Regions from separate parts of the Rhodobacter sp. 24-YEA-8 genome, predicted to be linked through region 2. Evidence: riboswitches for the same ligand, from Rfam matches in the RefSeq annotation. Region 2 holds a riboswitch; the other holds the start of a gene.
What was found. A riboswitch is a leader RNA that binds a small molecule or an ion and turns the genes downstream of it on or off. The one in region 2 is predicted to bind cobalamin.
Positions count from the first base shown of each region.

Region 1: it holds a riboswitch for cobalamin, as region 2 does, so the genes downstream of both, BLW25_RS10945 (aromatic ring-hydroxylating oxygenase subunit alpha) here and bluB (5,6-dimethylbenzimidazole synthase) in region 2, are expected to answer to the same signal.

Region 1 covers NZ_FNSK01000001.1:2,253,397-2,256,736, reverse strand. The annotation lists gene BLW25_RS10950 (hypothetical protein) at 1-193, shown strand, start outside; gene BLW25_RS10945 (aromatic ring-hydroxylating oxygenase subunit alpha) at 309-1,547, opposite strand; cobalamin riboswitch at 1,651-1,863, opposite strand; gene BLW25_RS10940 (CopD family protein) at 2,645-3,058, opposite strand; gene BLW25_RS10935 (2-hydroxyacid dehydrogenase) at 3,115-3,340, opposite strand, start outside.
Region 2 covers NZ_FNSK01000001.1:1,795,194-1,798,533, reverse strand. The annotation lists gene BLW25_RS08890 (adenosylcobalamin-dependent ribonucleoside-diphosphate reductase) at 1-427, opposite strand, end outside; gene BLW25_RS08885 (DUF1489 family protein) at 612-1,040, shown strand; gene BLW25_RS08880 (bactofilin family protein) at 1,117-1,518, opposite strand; cobalamin riboswitch at 1,868-2,051, shown strand; gene bluB (5,6-dimethylbenzimidazole synthase) at 2,101-2,871, shown strand.

The DNA of each region.
Region 1 (3,340 bases), 460 kb from region 2:
GGACCTGCGTCAGGTGGCCGAGGGGCGGCCGGTGACGGGGCGCGGCTGGATCGGTATCACCCCGCGCGAGGCCTGGATGACCAATGAGGTGCGGCTGGCGGTCTTGCTGCCGGGCTGGGCCTGGCTTGTGCTGACCGCCGGGCTGGCCATCGCTGCCTGGCTCATCGAGGGCCGCCGGGGCGCGAAACGCTGAGGGGGGGCGGGCTGCTGGATACCCTTTCCCCCTGTTTGCTGCCGGGGAGGCGGTGGCCCGTTTCTGGCAAGCAGAACGAGGCCCAAGCAGAGCCGGGGCCTCGTTTTGTCAGGTGTCAGGCGCGGCTGATCTCGTCGAGATACCAGGTGATATAGCGCAGTTCGTTATATTCCATCGGTGCGATGGGACCAGGCTCGAAATAATGCGATTTCACGCCGCGCGCAGTGTGTTCGATGATCTTCTTGTCTTCCTCGGTGGTGACTTTCCACAGCCAGGTGAGGCGATCCAGATCGTAATCGACGCCTTCCTCGGCGCCTTCCTTCACCAGCCAGATCAGCTCCATCTCGCAGCTGTCATGCGTTTTGGGGATGAAGCGGTAGATCATGCCGTGATCGGGATAGCAGACGAGGAAAGTTGTGCCGCCGAGATGGATCGAGGTCACGCCGCCATCATAATCGGTGAAACGCCCCATCAAAGGTGCGAGGGGGGAGCCATCCTCGGACCCGGTCGAGGCGCCCTCGTAAAGCGCATAGCGGAAGACATCGACCGCTTCGCCACCCCGGGATGAATTCTGCCAATGATTGCCCGACAGTACGGAGAGCCCGAGTGCACAGCTCTTTTCCTCCATCGCGGCATTGAGACCGGCGATCACTTCGGGCGGCTGTTCCAGCGCATGGGTCTGCGAATATTCCGGATGCGCCGGGCCGCAGTGATAGCATTCGACATAATTCTCGACCGCGAGCTTCCAGTTCGCGGCAATCGGATAGGTCTCGCGATGGGCGACCTTTGCCGCGCCCCAGCCATATTGGCCGATACTGGCGTGCAGGGATTGCTCCACTTGCGTGAAATCCAGCGGGTCTTTCGCGAAGGAGATGAAGACCAGCCCCTCGACCACCTTCACATGCACTTTTTTCAGCGCATGGGCGGCGCGGTCGAAATCCTTCGGCATCAGCCGGGCCGCGCGCAACGCGCCGTCCAGCGTATAGGTCCAGGCGTGATAGGGGCAGACGAACATCTTCGCATTGCCCTTGTCTTTGGTGCAGACCTCGGCGCCGCGATGGCGGCAGGAATTCAGGAGCCCATGCACCTCGCCCTGCATGTCGCGTGTCAGGATGACCTGTTCATCGCCAAGTCGGAACAGCTCGAAATCGCCGGGATTCGGGATCACGCTTTCATGGGCCAGGCAGTGCCAGTGGCGGCGGAACACCCGCTCCATATCGCGGGCAAAGACAGTCGGATCCATGTAGAAATCCCGCACGAGGCCATGGCCCGGGCGGTGATCCGCGATCAGCCGCGAAATGGCGTCGGGCCTTTGGTCCGGGGTGGAAAAACTATCGTCGTGAAGCGCGCCCAATCTGGCCTCCTGCTGGTTTGTTTGCTGCCCCGGGTGACCGGAGACGCCGGGCTCCGGTCCGGTGCGGACCTGCCAAAGCGCTCCTGACTGCCCGCCGCAGCCACGCTGATTTCCGCCTCAGGGCTGGTTTCCGGACATCAGGCCTGTCCCCTTTCGCGAACAGAAATGGCACCTTCCCGGCTGCTCCTCCAGCCAGTGGGTCCCGTCATGCAGCGAAGCGCCGCACCCGTTGCGGGGGCAGCGCCGGCATCGGCCCGGCTTCCCAATTCTCCTTCATACCTCCCGATATGGTGGCACCCTGATCTGAGGCGATCAGAGCAGGCGCTATGTGAAAAACTGTCCTGTCTGCGGCAAATTATGTCGAAATTGATCGGGGGCCCGGAATGTGATGCGTTTCAGGCTGCGGCCCGCGCTCCGTCGCCCGGCTGAGGGCGGGACTGTGCGCGAAACTAGGGCAAAAAGTGCTTCCGCTCATGGCTGATCACAACCAGGGCAAAGCGGGTCCTGGCGCGCTGCCCTGCGATCAGTGCTGTGACGAGGCCTCTGCCTTTCTCTTCGGGCCCCGAGGCGGGCGGACCCGGCTGCAGGCGGTCGGGTGGCGTCGCGCGCGCCCGGGCAGCACCAGCGCGACGTTTTGCGCCGCCGTCAGACCGGGAAACAGCCGAACGTTTGTAAAGGCAAAGCAGACGCGAAGGGCAGGACTGCGGCCCGGACAGGGGAGCGCGACATGGACCGCCGCCCCCGCCTGGGCGGCCAGCGCATGGACGAGGCGCCTGGGCCGTTGGCCCGTCACTGCGTGGTGACGCCGAGATCAAAGGCAGGATCGGGCAGGGCGCCACCAGGGGCATCGGGGGCAAGGGTATCCGCGCAGCCAGAGGTCGCCGGTGGTGCGATATTGTCCATTCATCCTCTGACCCGTCAAACCCGACAGTTGAGCCGGAAAGCAGCGACAGTTCCCTGCCTTGCGGGGCCGGTCTTTCCTATGACCGGGATTGGCGGGTCTCAGAGCGGCCTCTTCCGCCTGTTGCGGACGCGCTGGCTGTCCTGTTCCCTGCCATTTCCCCTGGCCGGCGTGACATGGGCCAATGGGCCCTGGGTCAGAAGGGCTTTACCACCACGGCCCAGAGGATGGCGATTACGGCAAAGACGCTGATTTCGTTAAAGATCCGCAGGAACAGGTCGCTCTCGCGGAATTCGCCGCGCCGCGCGCGCCAGACCATGCGGCCGGTCCAGATGTAATGGATCACCAGAAGCGCGACGAGGCTCAGCTTCAGATGCAGCCAGGGGTCAAACCCCCACCAGCCGAAAGCCAGCCAGAGCCCGGTCGCAATGGCGATCACCATCAGCCCGGCCGAAAACCGATAGAGCCGCAGGGTCAGATCCCCGAGCGGTCCGAAAGCGCCAAGGCTGGCCCATTCGCGCTTCCAGTAGATCAATGCGCGCGGCACCGCGAAGATCGAGGTCATCCAGCCCATCACGGCCAGAATGTGAATGATTTTGATCCAGTCCATCGGCTCAGGTGGCAGATTTCCCCCTCTTTGTTCAAGGGAGAAACTGTCGCAGGGCCTCAGTAGCCCCGGGTTCGGTCCACCAGATGGAGGAGGGGCTCGCCCGTTTCCGCGCGGCGGATGTTTTCGGCAATCACCTGTGAGGCGGTCACCGCGCGCGTATCGGCGGCGACATGAGGGGTGATGGTGACCTTTGGATGCGCCCAGAACGGGTGGTCCTGCGGCAGGGGTTCGATCCGGAAGACATCCAGCGTGGCATGCGAGATCTGGCCGCCATCAAGCGCC
Region 2 (3,340 bases):
CCACCAATGCGCCTTTCGGCCGGATGGTCGAGAAATCATAGCCGATGCCGCCGCCCTGTTGCAGGGTCAGCGCGGCCTCTTTCAGGGCCTGAAAAATCCCCTCCATCGAATCGGGGATAGCGCCCATGACGAAACAGTTGAACAGCGTGACGGCGCGGTCGGTGCCGGCCCCGGCCAGGATGCGACCGGCGGGCAGAAAGCGGAAGCTTTCCAGCGCCGACATGAACCGGGCCTCAGCGCCTGCGGGATCGGGCTCGTCCACCGCAAGGGCGCGGGCGACACGGCGCCAGCTGTCGGCGACCGTCAGGTCAATGGGCATGCCATCTGCGTTCTTCAGCCGGTATTTCATATCCCAGATCCGGGCCGCGATGGGGGTGGCAAACCCACCCTGCGCGACAGACCCGGCCTGAGCAGCGGGTCCGGTCAGGCGGTCGGCGGCGGCGGCATCGGGTTCAGTATCGGGCAAGGCGCAGACCCTCCGGCAAAGAGGGCCGTCAGCGGCGCGAGGACTGGGCCAGCATTTGCGCCGGATCCGGCCAGAGCCACAGGATAGGGAGGCGGAGGCCATCGGTCAATCTTGCGGCGGCGGGGCAGGCGCCTATGATCCGGCCATGGGATTCGTGAATATACTCAAGCTTTGTGTCGGTGCCGAAAGCATCGGGGATCTTGCGACCTGGCAAGAGGAAAATGCGGCGCGCTGGCCGGCAGGGCAGGCGGTGCACGTCACCCGTATGTGGCCCAAACGCGAGGCAGAAGTGCTGGCGGGTGGCTCGCTTTACTGGGTGATCAAGGGGGTGATCCTCTGCCGGCAGCGCATCACCGCGCTGGAGCGGGTCGAGACCGGCGATGGTATCAGCCGCTGCGCCATCGTGATGGACCGAGAGATCATCCGCACCGAATCCGCGCCGCGCCGCCCGTTTCAGGGCTGGCGCTATATCGGGCCAGAGGACGTGCCGCGTGACCTGACGCTGAGCCGGGACGGCGATGACAGCCTGCCGCCTGAGCTGGAACGCGCTTTGGCCGAGATCGGCCTGCGCTGAAGCATTTTGCGGAATCGGCCCGATCCGAACTGCCCGACCAGGGCTGGTTCAGATCGGCCAATGCAGATGCTGGCGATCAGCCGCGACCGCGGGTGAAGCGGCCTTCGATGGTGGCGCCGCTCTCGATCACCAGGGTGTCGTAAGTGATATCGGCGGTCACCTGGGCGGTGGCGCGCATGATGAAATGCTGGCTGTCGACCTTGCCGTCGAGCCGGCCATGCACCTCGACCGATTTGGCACTGACCGAGCCGGAGATGCGGCCATGCTGCCCGACAGCCAGCGCGTCGGCGGTGATATTGCCATCAACCTCGCCCAGAACCTCAAGCGCGCCGGTCGAGCTGATCTCGCCGGTGATCTTCAGGTCAGAGCCAAGCACAGAGCGGGTCGCATTGCTGCGGCTGGCGCCGGCGGGAGGCGTGGTCACCTGGGAGCCAGCCTGTCCGGGCTCGCCATTCGGAGCGGCAGTTTTCGAGAACATGGGGGATCTTTCTGAAAGCGTCTCGGGGGCGATAAGGCGGAATTGCGGCGCAAGGGTCAAGTGGAGTGCGACCGGTGAGGCCGGGGAAAGCCGGTTTTCTGCCGAAACTCAATGATCACGACAGGGCGGGGCGGCAAGCGTCAGCGCAAAGCCGGTGAAAAGGCGCGTGAAACAGGAAGGCGCGCTCTTTGGGGGCGGGGCATCCTGTCCGGTGCGGGCGGCGATGCCGGCCGGGGCGGATCGCAGGGCGCAGCCCGTCGCTGCGAATCAGGCGGCGGCGCGGTTGCGTTCTGGCCGGACTTCTCTGATAGTGCTGCGGTCTGGTGCTTTCCGGCCCGGGCAGCGGCGCAGGCCCTGCGCTGCCTTTGGCCGGAGGGATAATCGGGAAGGCGGTGCAAATCCGCCGCGTGCCCAACGCTGTAAGGTGGACCGCTTTTGCGGACCGGGCGGCAGATGCCACTGGCTTTGGCCGGGAAGGCGCCGCTTCGGGGTGAAACCAAGCCAGAAGACCGGCCAGACCAGAACGGCCCCGGCTGCGCGGACGGCAGCAGGGGCGCCGGTTTGCCTGACAGGGGAAATGTCATGCCGATAAATGTGCCGCGCGCGGCCCGTTGCGATCACGGTCCTGCCGAACAGCTCGCTTCCAAACCCCAAGGCGCAGATCCGGGCGCTTCCGGTGCGGACTTTCGCCCGCCCGGCACCGCCGCTGCCTTTTCGGGAGAGGAACGCGCCGCCGTCTACCGCGCGATCTTTGAGCGCCGCGATGTGCGGGGCCAGTTCCTGCCCGATCCGTTAAGCGACGATCTGCTGCTCCGGCTCCTGGCGGCGGCTCATGCCGCGCCTTCGGTCGGGCTCTCTCAGCCGTGGAACTTCATCCTGATCCGTGATGATGGCGTGCGGAGCGAGATCCGTGCCGCCTTCGAGACCGCCAATACCGAGGCGGCGGCGATGTTCGGCGAGGGGCGGCGCGCGCTTTATTCGCAGCTCAAGCTCCAGGGGATCTCTGAGGCGCCGCTTTGCCTTTGCGTCACCTGTGACCGTACACGTGGCGGTCCGGTGGTGCTGGGCCGCACCCATGATGCCGCGACCGACCTCTATTCCACGGTTTGCGCGGTGCAGAACCTCTGGCTCGCCGCGCGGGCCGAGGGGATCGGCGTCGGCTGGGTCAGCATCTTCCGCGAAGGTGATCTCAAGCGCATCCTGCATCTGCCCGATGGAGTGGTGCCGGTGGCGCTCCTGTGCCTTGGGCATGTGCGCGACCTTTATGACCGGCCAGAGCTTGAGGTCCGGGGCTGGGGGCAGCGTCACCGGCTGGAAGACATGGTCTTCGCCGACCGCTGGCAGGGGCGCTGAAGATCCCGCCTCTGCTCCCATGGGCCGCATCCCTCGGGCCAACGCGGCAGGCGGGGAAGAGACACCCGGCGCGGATGCGGGATGGCCCGGACCAGGCGGGCGTTCCGTAGCTTTCCCAAGGAATGACGCACCCGGAGTGAATGCTGCCGGCTCGGTGGCGTTCAGCCGGTCGCTGCGGCGCGCTCAGATGTTCTCATTTTTCAGCGCCTTGAGCCATGTCTTACAGGATTGGAAGCCTGTGGATTCAGGTATTGCCGGGCACGGGAGCCCGGCCCGTTGGGCTATGTTGTTAATCCATGTTCGCCATCAGACAGCGAAAGCCGCGAGGCATTGGCAGACAGGGGAAGTCCGCGCCCCAGGCCTGGTTTGCCGTTCCACCCGCAACCCGCGCAGAAGGCGGGGAGAGATCTTGTGCCCTGCAGTTGGCCCGCTGCTGTCGGGCTTCTGACAGACCGGCATCAGCCCGATC